Regions from separate parts of the Pseudomonas sp. Pse1 genome, predicted to be linked through region 1. Evidence: riboswitches for the same ligand, from Rfam matches in the RefSeq annotation. Region 1 holds a riboswitch; the other holds the start of a gene.

Region 1 (7,223 bases):
CCTACAGGTATCAGGGCTCAATGTCTGGGAGATGAGTTGGCTGGCAAACAACTCCAACCGCTCACGGCTATCCCCCGCAGTGCGCCAGGGCTCGTCGGTAATCGCGGCCAACACCTCCGGGCGCGGTCCGCTCCAGGGTTCGGCCAGGGCACAATCCAGCGGATCAAACCCCAGCGCAAAGGCTTTGCTCAACGCCCGCAACAAGCTCGATTGCGCCCCCCGACCATCCCCCCGGGGAATGCGCAACAACGCGAGCAAGGTGTCGATGCGCAAACGCCCACTCGGCGACTCGCCGAATACATGCAGCCCATCGCGAATCTGCGATTCCTTGAGGTCGCAGAGGTAGGTGTCCAGGCGCGGCAGCCAGATCGCCGCGTCGGCGTCGCTATCGAGTTGCAGCTCACGGTCAATGTGGGTCTCACGCACCAGCGCCAGAATGTCGCGCTGCAGTTCGCGAGCCCGCCGTGGGTCGAGCAGTTGCGCTTCGTAATATTCGTCGGCCAGCAACTCCAGATTGCGCAGCGGGCCGTAGGTTTCGGCGCGGGTCAGGGGTGGCATCAGGTGGTCGATGATCACCGCTTGGGTGCGGCGTTTGGCCTGGGCGCCCTCGCCCGGGTCGTTGACGATAAACGGGTAGATGTTCGGCAGCGGCCCGAGCAGCGCATCCGGCCAGCACTGCTCGGACAGGCCAACACCCTTGCCCGGCAGCCATTCTAGGTTGCCGTGTTTGCCGACATGGATCAGCGCATGGGCGCCGTAGACCTTGCGCAGCCAGAAGTAGAACGCCAGGTAGGCGTGGGGCGGCACCAGGTCCGGGTCGTGGTAGACCGCGCTCGGATCGACCTGATAACCGCGCGCCGGCTGGATGCCGACAAAGGTCAGGCCGAAGCGCAGGCCGGCGATCATCAGCCGCCCGTCGCGGTACATCGGGTCCGCGCTCGGCTCGCCCCAGCGTTGCAGCACCGCGCTGCGGTTAGCTTCCGGCAAGGCCTCGAACATCGCCCGGTAATCCTCCAGCGCCAGGCTTTGCTGGCAGGGGCGCAGGTCGATGCTGTCGAGATCGTTACTGACCCCGCCGAGCAGTTGCTGGATCAACGCGGTGCCGCTGACGGGCAGTTCGACCGGCAGCGGATAGCCTTGCTCCTGCAGCGCTCGCAGAATATTCAAGGCCGCTGCCGGGGTGTCCAGGCCGACACCGTTGCCAATGCGTCCATCGCGAGTCGGATAGTTGGCAAGAATCAGCGCCACCCGTTTCTCGCCGTTCGGCACGCGCGCCAACTCGGCCCAGCGCCGGGCCAGTTCGGCGACGAAATCCATGCGTTCGGGGTGCGCCCGGTAACAGACCACATCGCACTGGCTGCGCTCGCTGCGCCAGGCCAGGTCCTTGAAGCTGATGGGCCGACTGATGATCCGCCCATCCAGTTCCGGCAAGGCGATGTGCATCGCCAGGTCACGCGGGCCGAGCCCCTGTTCGCTGGCACTCCAGCCCGGCTCGTTGTCTTGGGCACAGATCGCCTGGATCACCGGGATATCGCGGCGGAACGGCCGCAGGTGCGGCGCCTCGGGGCTGGACTGGGCAAAGCCGGTGGTGTTGAGAATCAGCGCGGCCTGCACCTCGTCCAGCCAGTCTTCGACGACCGTCAGGCAGCCGGGCTCCTTGAGGCTGGCGACGGCGATTGGCAAGGGATTGAGTCCGGCCACCTGCAAGCGCTGGCAGAACACATCGACGAACGCGGTGTTGGCCGCCTGCAAGTGCGAGCGGTAGAACAGCAGCGCCGCCACTGGCTGACCGGGCCGCCAGTCGGCTTGCCAATCGGTCAGGTTAGGATGGGCGTGATGCGGATGATAGATCGCCGTGCGTGGCAGCACTTGCGGCTCGCCCCAGGCATAGTCGCGGCCAAGCCAGCGACTGGCCAGGCAGCGATACAGCTCCAGAGCATTGTGCTTGCCGCCCTGACGCAGGAAGTGCCAGAGCCGCTCGCGGTCTTCCGCCGGCACGGTGCTCAAGTCGCTGAGCTCCGGGTCGGGACGGTCGTCGCCCGGCACCAGAATCAGTTGCACACCGCGCTGCGCCAGTTCGATCAGGCGCTCGACGCCGTAGCGCCAATAGGCGATCCCGCCATGCAGCGAGATCAGGATCACCTTGGCGTGGCGCAGCACCTGATCGACATACAGGTCGACCGAGGCGTGATTCTGCACCTGCATCGGGTTGGCCAGGCGTAGGCTCGGGTAGTCCCCGGGCAGTTGCTGCGCCGCCTCGGCCAGCAGCGCCAGGCTGGAGTCACCGCTGCACAGGATCACCAGCTCGGCGGGGGTTTGCCCGAGATCGGCAATGTTGTCCTCGGAGACGAATCCGCCGGGCTGGGTCCTGAGCAGGTGCATGGATCAGACGCTGAGGGCGGCGCGCAGTTGCGCTTCGAGCAAGGCCGCGTCCAGTTCCTGGCCGATCAGCACCAGGCGCGTGATGCGCGCTTCTTCGGCGCCCCACTGACGGTCGAAGTGCTTGTCGAAACGAGTGCCCACGCCCTGGATCAGCAGGCGCATCGGTTTGTTCGGGATCGCCGCGAAACCCTTGACCCGCAGGATGCCGTGCTGCACCACCAGTTGGGTCAGGGCATCGAGCAGCAGGCTTTCATCGGCTTGCGGCAGTTCGATGGAGATCGAATCGAAGGCGTCGTGATCGTGGTCTTCATGATCGTCGCCGTCATGGTGGTGATCGTGGTGGCTGTGGCGGCTGTCGATGTGTTCTTCGGAGCCGGCACCCAGGCCGATCAGCACGTCCAGCGGCACGCGACCGCTGCTGGCCTCGATGATTTTCACCGCCGGCGGCAGTTCCTCGGCGACTTCCAGGCGCACTCGGGCCAGGTCTTCGGGGTTGATCAGGTCGGTCTTGTTGAGGATCACCAAGTCGGCGCTGGCCAGTTGGTCAGCGAACAGTTCGTGCAGCGGCGACTCGTGGTCAAGGTTCGGGTCGAGCTTGCGCTGGGCGTCAACCTGGTCAGGGAAGGCGGCGAAGGTGCCGGCGGCGACGGCCGGGCTGTCGACCACGGTAATAACCGCGTCAACCGTGCAGGCGCTGCGGATTTCCGGCCACTGGAAAGCCTGGACCAGCGGCTTGGGCAGGGCCAGGCCAGAGGTTTCGATGAGGATGTGGTCGAGGTCGCCACGGCGCGCCACCAGCTCGCGCATCACCGGGAAGAATTCTTCCTGGACGGTGCAGCACAGGCAACCGTTGGCCAACTCGTAGACCCGGCCGCTGGCTTCTTCTTCGGTGCAGCCGATGGAGCACTGCTTGAGGATTTCGCCGTCGATGCCCAGCTCGCCAAATTCGTTGACGATCACCGCGATGCGCCGGCCCTGGGCGTTGTCGAGCATGTGCCGCAGCAAGGTGGTTTTGCCCGAGCCAAGGAAGCCGGTAACGATGGTGACGGGGAGTTTGGCCAGTGTTTTCATCGGATGCCCTTTGGCAAGGTGGCGGGCATACGGGACGAGAACCAGCGACGCAGACGCGCGCGGGAGCAGTTCGCCACCGGATCACCCCGCCCGGTTGTAGTGAGAATCTGGATCGAGGCAGGTCTCCTGGCTGACGGTGGGCCGGTCTTTCGACTGGCGATTACTGCGCCTTCCCGCCGCTCGGAAGAGCGTGCAGTGGCCTGGCAGCAACGACACCGTTCACAGTTGCGGGGGCAGCCGCGGCATCGACCGCGTTCCCTTCTTAGCTTCGGCGCAGGGGCCGAAGAACCTCGAAGGTGCAAGGCTACGCATCGTACTGGGCTCGGTCAATGGTTCTGGTGACCGCAAATCCATTGTGGGAGCGAGCCTGCTCGCGAAGGGGTCAACTCGGTATCAAGATTGACGCCAGCACCCGCCCATGCTCTCCTACACACCTTGTTACGGGTGCCCTTCACAGGGTGAAACGGGAAACCGGTGAATCATGAGCTTTACTTCAAGCCCATGTCAGTCCGGTGCTGCCCCCGCAACGGTAAGCGAGTGAAGAATCACAGCCACTGTGCCTGATGTACAGCATGGGAAGGCGATTCTTGAAGGTTTGGCCAACGCCAGCCCCTCGTGAGCCCGGAGACCGGCCCGCAATACTTGAATAACAAACCCGCGGTGGGCGGGCGCTGTTTCAGTTTCCGCGGCCTGCTCGCGGAGGCTTGCATGCGCACGGATCACCCCTGACTGACCAGAGGTAAGCGCCATGTCGACCATCAGCAGCACTCGCCACGCCACCGCCGCCGGCACCACCACACTGGGCCAACGCCTGGTCGCCGCCCTCAGCGCCTCGATCCTCGGTGCGTGCCTGGTGTACTTCGCCGGCTTCTCGCACATCGAAGCCGTGCACAACGCCGCTCACGACACCCGGCACAGCGCCGCTTTCCCGTGCCACTGAGACCTGCCCAGATGATCAAGCGTATTGCTCAAACCGCAGGTTTCAGCGGGCTGTTGGCCGCCCTTCTGCTGACCCTGCTGCAAAGCTTCTGGGTCTCGCCGCTGATTTTGCAGGCCGAGACCTACGAGAAATCCGAGCCCGCCGTCGAGCAAGTGCATGAACATGCCGACTCGGCGATGGCTGCCCACAGCCACGACGCCGAGGCCTGGGAGCCGGAAGACGGCTGGCAGCGCGTGCTGTCGACCACCGGCGGCAACCTGGTGGTGGCGGTCGGTTTCGCGCTGATGCTCGCCGGACTCTACACCCTGCGCACCCCGACCCGCACGTCCCAGGGCCTGCTCTGGGGCCTGGCCGGTTACGCCACCTTCGTCCTCGCGCCGACCCTCGGCCTGCCGCCGGAGTTGCCGGGCACCGCCGCCGCGGATCTGGCGCAGCGGCAGATGTGGTGGATCGGTACTGCCGCGTCTACTGCTGCCGGTATCGCCCTGATCGCCTTCGGCAAGAACTGGCTGCTGAAGGCACTCGGCGTGGCCATCTTAGCGGTGCCGCACATCGTCGGCGCGCCGCAACCGGAAGTGCATTCGATGCTCGCCCCCGAGGCCCTCGAAGCGCAGTTCAAGATCGCTTCGCAGCTGACCAACGTGGCGTTCTGGCTGGCCCTTGGGCTGATCAGTGCCTGGTTGTTCCGGCGCAAAAGCGCAGGCCACTATCAGGCATGAGTGAAACGCGCGCAGCGCCGACCCTGGTGGTCGGCCTGGGCTGCCAACGCGGCTGCCCGGCCAGCACGCTGCGCGCGTTACTCGACCAGGCCTTGCAGGCACAGCGGATCGATCTGCAATCGATCACGGCGCTGGCGAGCATCGACCTGAAACGTGATGAACCCGGGCTTATCGAACTGGCTGAGCAACTGGGCTTGCCCCTGACCGTGTTCAGCAGCGAGCAATTGTCCGCTTACGAAGCACGGCTTAGCCACCAGTCCCAGATCGCTTTCGAGCGCACGGGTTGTTACGGCGTCGCCGAAAGCGCTGCCCTCGCCCTTGCCGAAGCACTGGCCCAGGCGCCAGCGACCTTGCTGATTTCCCGACAGAAGTATGCGCAAGCGACCTTTGCGTTGGCGTGTGCCGGATAATGGGCAATACCCCGCACACCTGTAGGAGCGAGCGAGTTCCTGCGTTAGCCCCCTTCAATTCTTGCGATAATTCCCTTTTCATCATGAGCATCGCTCATCTGCCCCTTCCCTAGAACCCTCAGGAGCCGGCCATGACCGTCTACTTCATCGGCGCCGGCCCCGGCGATCCGGAACTGATCACCGTCAAGGGCCAGCGGCTGATCCGCAGTTGCCCGGTGATCATCTACGCCGGCTCGCTGGTGCCGGCTGCCGCGCTTGAAGGCCACCAGGCCGAACACGTGATCAACAGCGCCGAACTGCACCTGGAACAGATCATCGAGCTGATCCGCGTGGCTCACGTCCAGGGCCAGGATGTGGCCCGCGTGCATTCCGGCGACCCGAGCCTGTACGGCGCCATCGGCGAGCAGATCCGCCACTTGCGGGCGCTGGGCATCCCCTTCGAAATCATCCCCGGCGTCACCGCCACCGCCGCCTGCGCGGCGTTGCTGGAGGCTGAACTGACCCTGCCGGACATCGCCCAGAGCGTGATCCTCACCCGCTACGCCGACAAGACCAGCATGCCCGCCGGCGAGTCGTTCAGCAGCCTGGCCGCCCACGGCACCACCATGGCCATTCATCTGGGGGTCAATCACCTGGAGAAAATCGTCGCCGAACTGCTGCCCCATTACGGCGCGGATTGCCCGATCGCCGTGGTACACCGGGCCAGTTGGCCGGATCAGGACTGGGTGCTGGGAACCCTCGCCGATATCGCCGAGAAAGTGCAGGCCAAGGGGTTCCGGCGTACGGCACTGATTCTGGTGGGCCGGGTGTTGGCCAGTGACAGTTTCAGCGAGTCATCGCTGTATCGGGCGGGGCATGCGCATTTGTATAGGCCGTAATGTTTCTGCTCTACCACGGCCATTGTCGGAGCTGGCTTGCCAGCGAAAATCGTCAACGATGACGCGTAAAGCCAGATGCTCCTACAGGGCATAAAAAAACGGCGCTCACGGACGCCGTTTTTTTAGTCGCAGCGAACGCCTTAGTAGTAGGCGTTTTCTTTCTGCGTGTGATCGGTCACGTCGCGCACGCCCTTGAGCTCCGGAATGCGCTCGAGCAGGGTGCGCTCGATGCCTTCCTTCAGGGTTACGTCCGCCTGGCCGCAGCCCTGGCAGCCGCCGCCGAACTGCAACACGGCGATGCCGTCTTCAACCACATCGATCAGGCTGACCTGGCCGCCGTGGCTGGCCAGCCCCGGGTTAATTTCGGTTTGCAGGTAGTAGTTGATGCGCTCGTTGACCGGGCTGTCGGCGTTGACCATCGGCACTTTGGCGTTCGGCGCCTTGATGGTCAACTGGCCGCCCATGCGGTCGGTGGCGTAGTCGACGACTGCATCGTCCAGGAAAGCTTCGCTGAAGTGATCGATGTAGGCGGTGAAGCTTTTCAGCCCCAGCGCGGTGTCTTCCGGCTTTTCCTCGCCCGGCTTGCAGTAGGCAATGCAGGTCTCGGCGTACTGGGTGCCAGGCTGGGTGATGAAAACGCGGATGCCGATGCCCGGGGTGTTCTGCTTGGACAGCAGATCAGCCAGGTAATCGTGGGCGGCGTCGGTGATGGTAATAGCAGTCATGGAATTTCCTCGCAGGCTTGGGCGCAGTTTACGCCAAACGTGGCGCCGGACAAAGTCCCAGTATTTTTGTCGGGTTAAAGCGCGGACCTTAATCCGCG
Region 2 (7,223 bases), on a different contig from region 1:
CGCATGATCGCCACATGGTGGAAGTGCTGGCTGTACAGCGCCGCCTGACCATATGAGCCACCGGGTAACAACTTGGCGTACTCCGGATAATCCGGGTCAGTGATCTCGATGATCACCGGCACCCGACCCGGTGGTGGCGATCCGGTGTAGCTGAGCAAGGTGCCGGATGGCTGGATCTGCCCCTCGCCTATCACACTGATGACATTCTTCACCTTACCGGTAAACACTCGTCCGGGAATGCCGTCGAAGGCGACCTCCGCCTCATCGCCCGGCACCAGGCGCAGCAAGCTGTTCTGGCGCATCCAGGCAGCAAAGTATTGGCCCTCTTCCGGGATGAAGACCATCGACGGACGCAGCGGAAACTTGGTCGCCATCATCCCCGCACGCAGCGAAACATGGGTCACGAAGCCCTTGCTCGGTGCCCGTACGGTGGTGTTGTCCAAATCGAACTGGGCGTTGTCGATCTGCCCCTGCAGGTCGTCCACCAGGGCTTGGGCCGCATCCAGCTCGCGCCGCGTACCGAAGTTGCGCTTGATCAGTTCGTTGATTCGGAACAAATCAGCCCGTGCGGAGATTTGCTGGGCTTTCAGCGACTTGAGGCGGTTCTGGAACGGCTCGGGGTCGATGCGAAACAGCACATCCCCGGTTTTCAGCGGCTCGTTGCCCTTGACCGGCACCTCGATCACCTTGCCCGTCACGGTCGGGATAATCGGCACCGAGACGAAGTACGAACGCGCCACCTCCGAATACGGGTGGTTGTAGTTCATCAGGAAGATCAGCGCGCCAATCAACACCACGCCGCCCAACACGGCGGTCGGCACCGTCCACTTGTTCAGGGGAATACGGAAAATCTTGAAGATTGCCACGCAGATGGCGGTGTAGGTAAGGATCAGTAATAAGTCCATGGTTTATTGCCGTCCTTCTATAGAAGAGTCATCGGACTGCGTCTTCCCTTCCAGGCGCTGCACGCGTTGGCGCAGTTCAGCCAGCTCCTTGACCAGCTCCGCATCGAGTTTCAACTGCTCGGGATCCGTGCGAAATCCCCAGCCGCGATCCTCCCGGTACAACATCGCCCAGATCCACAGGAACGGCCACAACGCATGCAGGGTGAACAGACTCACCCAACCTGCTGCATGAATGGCGTCCTGATGCGGATGTTTGCGGTGTACGGCAATTTCGTAGGGTATGTCGTGCAGCACGATAATCCCGTAGAACAACACGATTGCCGCAAAAAAAAGAATGCCCAGCGCAATGTAGTCGAGCACGACGCCCCCCTCCCGAAAAACAAAAACAGCGCGTACGCACCACGTGAGTGCTGTGATGGTCGACTGCGGTCGCTGCTCCGCGCGCGCCCGTTCGAAATCAGAATAGTTCAAGTTTAATCGCCTGCCCGGCTATCGCTCGCTGACTTAACTCAGTGAAATCGCAGATAGCAGACAGTCCCATGCAGGGCGAAATGCTCGGCAATTCAATCGATAAGGTCACCAGGCAAGTTGCCGAACACCGACTATTCTTGGGCGTGTCCGTCAGCTATCACAGGGAAACCAAGCTCATGAAATCCGTCAAATCCTTCGCCTTGCGTGTCGCGTTTGCCACTCTCCTGTCGACTGCCGGCATCAGTGCCCAGGCGGCTGATATTCCGTTGGGCAGTACCGCGATGGAAGGCCACTTCGTGACGAAAGTGCTGGCAGTCGATGCGGCGAATTATCAGGTCACCATCGAAGGCCTCAACAAGCAGCCGATTCCCCTGCAACTGACCGATCAAGCCAAAGCCCTGCCCAACCTGAAAGTCGGAGATAACGTCGACATCCAGGTGCTGCGCTCGGTGGCCTATGTACTCGACACCCAGGTGGGGGGTGCACCCAAAGTCAGCGATGAAGCCATGACCATTCGCGCCACCAAAGACAACCCCAATCCCGGCGGCGAGGCGGTACGCCAGGTCAAGGTCACCTCGAAGATTACCCAGATCGATTTGAAGACCCATGAAGTGACCCTGATGCCTCCAGAAGGCAAGGTCAGGGTGGTCAAGGTCGAGGACCCGCAGCTTCAAGAGCGCATGAAGAAGCTGCAGGTGGGGCAGACGGTCGAGGCGATCTACACCGAGATCCTGAAAATCAAAACCTCGACCAACCCATAATCGCCCATGAGTGATTTATTCAACGCGATTGCCCTGGGATTGCTGGCGTTGTTGCCGTTGCTCAACCCGCCCACCACCGTGGCGCTGTTCCTCGCCCTGAGTAAAGGACTCAACCAACGGCAAAAGAATAAACAGGCGCGGCTGACGGCCTTCTATGTCTTCCTGATCATGACGCTAACCTACTACACCGGCGAACTGATCATGGATGCCTTCAACATCTCCATCCCCGGTTTGCGCATAGCCGGGGGTGGAATCCTGATCGTCATGGGCATGAAGATGCTGTTTCCACCGCCCGCACCACCGACGACCGACCATGACGTCAAGGAAAAGGAGAGCTTCGCCTTGATCCCGCTGGCTATGCCCAGCACCGCCGGCCCCGGCACCATTGCCTTGATCATCAGTTCTGCGGCAACGATCAAGCACAGCACGATGTTCCCGGCCTGGGTGATAATGGCCGCCCCTGCGCTAATCTTCCTGTTCACCGCGCTGATCCTGTGGATCTGCCTGCGCAGCTCGGGGCTGATCATGCGCATAACCGGCGAGTCCGGGATCGACGCAATCTCCCGACTGATGGGCTTTTTGCTGGTGTGCATGGGCGCTCAGTTCGCCATCAATGGCTCGATCGAAATCGTCCAGTCGCTCATCGACAGCAACTTCCATCCGCCGCGCCTGCCCTAGTTGGCAGCCCGCGCATTTCCTCCCGGTGCCGTGATCGACTACCATAGCGCCGCCGGTCCCCCAGGGGATTAATAGGGAATCCGAAACACCACACCCGGTGTCAATCGGAACTGCCCCCGCAACTGTAGATGCCGAGCCCACTCCACAACTGCCACTGGATCATTTCCGGGAAGGCTGGGGTGCGGCAACGACGCATGAGTCAGGAGACCTGCCGGCCAAGCAAAATCACTAACCGGCGGGGTGTCCGGGAAGGACATCCCTGCTGCCCGCCAGTTTCCTTGTCGCGCGGTCTTGCCCTGTGTTCAACGCAGTGTTCGAGGGTGTGTTTCCAAACCGTATCCCTGCTGTTGCCTGTACGGTTCAAATGGAGATTGCCCCATGCTGTTGCCCCGCCTTTCGACCCTCGTTGCCGGTATGGCTCTTTGCGCCCTGGCCCAGGCCACCCCGACCCAGTACCCACTGACCCTCGAAAACTGCGGCAGCAGCCTGACCTTCCAGCATGCGCCCAGCGGCACCGTGACCATTGGCCAGGCCGGTACCGAAATGCTCTACGCCCTGGGCCTGAGCGACAAAGTGCTCGGCACGTCGCTGTGGTTCAACAACGTGTTGCCGGTGTACAAGGCGCAGAACGACAAGATCGAGCGCTTGGCGGACAACGATCCCAGTTTCGAAGCGGTGATCGGCAAGCGCCCGCAACTGGTGACGGTTGAGCTGGAATGGATGGTCGGTCCGCAAGGCGTGGTCGGCACTCGCGAGCAATTTCATGAGCTGAAAATCCCCACCTACCTGCTGCCTTCAGACTGTGAAGCCAAGGACAACCTGGTGGGCGCTGACGGTACGCGCCTGGCGCCGTTCCGCATCGAGAGCATCTACAAGGGCATTGAGCAGCTCGCCGAGATTTTCGATGTGCGCGAGCGCGGCGCCCAACTGACGGACGAGCTCAAGGCCAGCCTCGCCCAATCGATTACCAAGGCCCACGAGAAAAAGCACCCGCCGCTCAGTGCCCTGGTCTGGTTCTCCAGCGCCGACATGGACATCGATCCTTATGTGGCCGGCCACAAGGGCGTTCCCGACTTCATGTTGACGACGTTGGGCGTGCGTAACGTGGTCGAGTCCGACGAGGAATGGCCGACGGTCGGCTGGGAAACCATCGCCAAGGCCAATCCGACTTTCCTGGTCATCGCGCGCATGGACCGCCGCCGCTTCCCCGCCGATGACCATGAAAAGAAACTGGCGTTTCTGCGCAGCGACCCGGTGACACGCAACATGGACGCGGTGAAAAACAACCGCATCATCGTGCTTGATGCGATGGCCATGCAGGCCAGCGTGCGCACCTTCGACGGCCTGCAGCAACTGGCCGAGGCCATCGACCGCTTTAACCTGCCGCAATGACTGCGAGTCTGATTAGAAGCTTGTCGGCCATGGCGCTGCTGTTGGCAGCTGTCATCGCCGGCGTGGCCATCGGTGAAACCGCCATTGAGCTTCACGTGGTGTTCCAGGTGCTGGCAAACAAACTGTGGGCCGCCGGCTACGCGCTGGACCCGATCGACGAAGGCATCGTCTGGAATTATCGCCTGACCCGCGCCCTGGTCGCGGCGGCCTGCGGTGCCGGCCTGGCCACCTGCGGGGTGATTCTGCAGTCGTTGTTGCGCAATCCCCTGGCTGATCCGTATCTGCTGGGCGTCAGTGCCGGAGCCTCAACCGGGGCGGTGTTGGTGGCTCTGCTCGGCGTCGGCGCCGGCATGCTGACCTTGTCGGCCGGCGCCTTCGTCGGCGCCATGGCTGCGTTCGCCCTGGTGATTTTGCTGGCGCGACTCAGCGGTTCAAGCCGTGGCACTGGGCAAATCATCCTCGCGGGCATTGCCGGCTCGCAGTTGTTCAACGCCATCACCGCGTTCCTGATCACCAAATCGGCCAGCTCCGAACAGGCACGGGGCATCATGTTCTGGCTGCTGGGCAACCTCAGCGGGGTGCGCTGGCCGTCGGTGTGGCTGGCGGTGCCGGTGGCAGTCGCGGGTCTGGTGTTGTGCCTGCTGCACCGACGTGCCTTGGACGCTTTTGCCTTTGGCAGCGATTCAGCCGCATCACTCGGCATACCGGTGCGCCGGGTGCAGTTGGTGCTGGTGGGGTGCGCGGCGCTGGTGACGGCGGTGATGGTGTCCATTGTCGGCTCCATCGGTTTTGTCGGTCTGGTAATTCCCCACGCCGTGCGCCTGCTGCTCGGCACCGGGCACTCGCGCCTGTTGCCCGCCAGTGCCCTGGCCGGCGCGTTGTTTCTGATTGCCGCCGACGTGCTGTCACGCACCCTGATCAAGGGCCAGGTGATTCCGGTCGGGGTGATCACCGCGCTGGTCGGTGCGCCGGTGTTTGCGCTGATCCTGATCGGCCGCAGGAGCGCCCGATGAGCGCCCCCGTTCTGAGGTGCCGAGGTCTGTCCTTCAAGGTGCGTGACGCCGAGTTGCTGCAGGATATCCATCTCGATCTGCACCCCGGCGAAACCCTCGGCGTCGTCGGGCCCAACGGCTCCGGCAAGTCCACCTTGCTCAAGCTGTTGGCCGGCTTGCGCACGCCGTCAGCCGGCGGTGTGTGGCTGGCTGACCAGCCGCTGGAAAAACTTTCGCGCCGCAGCATTGCGCAACGCCTGGCGGTGGTCGAGCAACAGGCCGACACCGACGACGCGATCCGCGTGTTCGACGCCGTCGCGCTCGGCCGCACGCCCTGGTTGTCGGCCCTGAGCCCGTGGAGCCGGGAGGACGAGGCGATCGTCCGCCAGGCCCTGCACGATGTCGACGCCACGCACCTGAGCACACGCATCTGGCGTGGTCTGTCCGGGGGTGAGCGCCAGCGCGTGCATATCGCCCGGGCCCTCGCCCAGCGTCCGCAGATCCTGCTGCTCGACGAGCCGACCAACCACCTCGACATCCAGCATCAACTGACGATTCTCAAGGGTGTGCAGGCGCTGCCCGTTACCAGCCTGATCGTGCTGCACGACCTCAACCAGGCCCTGACCTGCGACCGCCTGGCAATCCTCGACCGTGGACGGCTGGTGGCGCTCGGTAAGCCCCTGGAAGTGCTCACGCCACAACGTTTGCACGCCACCTTCGGCGTACAGGCCCACTACCTCACGGACCCATTCGATGGCGCGCAGATCCTGCGCTTGCGCGCCACCTGATCAATCGAGGACTCGACATGCGCTCTCTATCCTTACCCTTGCTGCTCGCCAGCGCCCTGTTCTGCTCGGCCCTGCAGGCGCAAACTTTTGAAGTGAAAATGCTCACCCGTGGTGCCGCTGGCAGCATGGTCTACGAGCCGGATTACCTGCGTATCGAGCCCGGTGACAGTGTCAGGTTCATTCCCAGCCAAAGCGGACACAACGCCGCTTCGGTCGCGGGGCTACTGCCGGCAGGTGCTACTGCGTTCAAGGGCAAAATCAATCAGGAGATCGAGCAGGTTTTCGACATCCCTGGCCTGTATGGCATCCAATGCACCCCGCATCTGGCCATGGGCATGGTGATGCTGATCCAGGTCGGTCCAACCACCGCCCAGCCAGCCGAAATCCCGTCAGCCTTGCCAAAGCGTGCCACCGAGCGTTTCAGCCGTCTGTTGCAGCACCAGCAGGCTCAATAGTCGCCAGTTGGAATTCCATATGGGTGGTCTGCCACAGCGGATCAGCCTCGACATCGATGATCGCGAAGCCCTGGCGAATCCAGAAATCAATGGCGCCGGGAAGGAAGGGATGGGTGTGCAGGTAGACCACCTGCACGCCGTCCGCCTGGGCCAGGGCCAGCAAGGCGCGGTACAGCTGCGCCGCCAGACCGACTCGTCGGTGAGCCGGCAGGACGAACAGCCGAACCACCTCGACCACTTTGCGGCCGCGATAATCCAGCTGGGGGAAACGTCCGTCGTACGGCAGGTAGCCGATCGTGGCGACGATCAGCCCGTCGACCCGCGCCACCAGAAACCGCCCGTCACCGCGCAGATAGACCGCCTCGAAATGCGCCAGATCAGCCGGCAGGCCGCTGGCGCTGAGCTTGGGAAACAACTCGGCGCGGACCTGTTGAACGAAGGTCAGGACCTCGGGGATTTCTGTGGCGGTGACAGGGTGAAATTTCAAAATGCTATTCCTGTTTCTGACACACCGCAGAGCCCCCAGTCGCTTGCAAGCCAGCGCCTACAGCCGTCAAACACCCGCGACTTTGGCCCGTGCCGCATGCAGTTTCTTGTAGCTGTCGATCAACCGCAGGTGCCGATCCAGCCCTTCGAGCTTCATGCTGGTTGGCGTCAGGCCATGGAAGCGCACGCTGCCGTTGACCGAACCAATCGCCGCGTCCATTCGCTCGTTGCCAAACATACGACGGAAGTTGACCTCGTAGTCCGCCAGCTCCAGGTCTTCGTCCAACTCCATCTC

Evidence for each region. A riboswitch is a leader RNA that binds a small molecule or an ion and turns the genes downstream of it on or off. The one in region 1 is predicted to bind cobalamin.
Region 2: another riboswitch for cobalamin. It lies ahead of NR126_RS09970 (ABC transporter substrate-binding protein); the one in region 1 lies ahead of cobW (cobalamin biosynthesis protein CobW).

Annotation. Positions count from the first base shown of each region.
Region 1 covers NZ_JALJRO010000023.1:39,780-47,002, forward strand. Annotated here, with positions in the region: gene cobN (cobaltochelatase subunit CobN) at 1-2,382, opposite strand, end outside; gene cobW (cobalamin biosynthesis protein CobW) at 2,386-3,453, opposite strand; cobalamin riboswitch at 3,552-3,761, opposite strand; cobalamin riboswitch at 3,879-4,105, shown strand; gene NR126_RS24920 (CbtB-domain containing protein) at 4,202-4,393, shown strand; gene NR126_RS24925 (CbtA family protein) at 4,405-5,112, shown strand; gene NR126_RS24930 (cobalamin biosynthesis protein) at 5,109-5,522, shown strand; gene cobM (precorrin-4 C(11)-methyltransferase) at 5,654-6,400, shown strand; gene nfuA (Fe-S biogenesis protein NfuA) at 6,541-7,125, opposite strand.
Region 2 covers NZ_JALJRO010000005.1:162,334-169,556, reverse strand. Annotated here, with positions in the region: gene NR126_RS09990 (HlyD family secretion protein) at 1-905, opposite strand, end outside; gene NR126_RS09985 (DUF3302 domain-containing protein) at 909-1,265, opposite strand; gene NR126_RS09980 (hypothetical protein) at 1,553-2,137, shown strand; gene NR126_RS09975 (MarC family NAAT transporter) at 2,144-2,815, shown strand; cobalamin riboswitch at 2,852-3,046, shown strand; gene NR126_RS09970 (ABC transporter substrate-binding protein) at 3,194-4,207, shown strand; gene NR126_RS09965 (iron ABC transporter permease) at 4,204-5,220, shown strand; gene NR126_RS09960 (ABC transporter ATP-binding protein) at 5,217-5,987, shown strand; gene NR126_RS09955 (pseudoazurin) at 6,005-6,442, shown strand; gene NR126_RS09950 (GNAT family N-acetyltransferase) at 6,408-6,929, opposite strand; gene NR126_RS09945 (OsmC domain/YcaO domain-containing protein) at 6,996-7,223, opposite strand, start outside.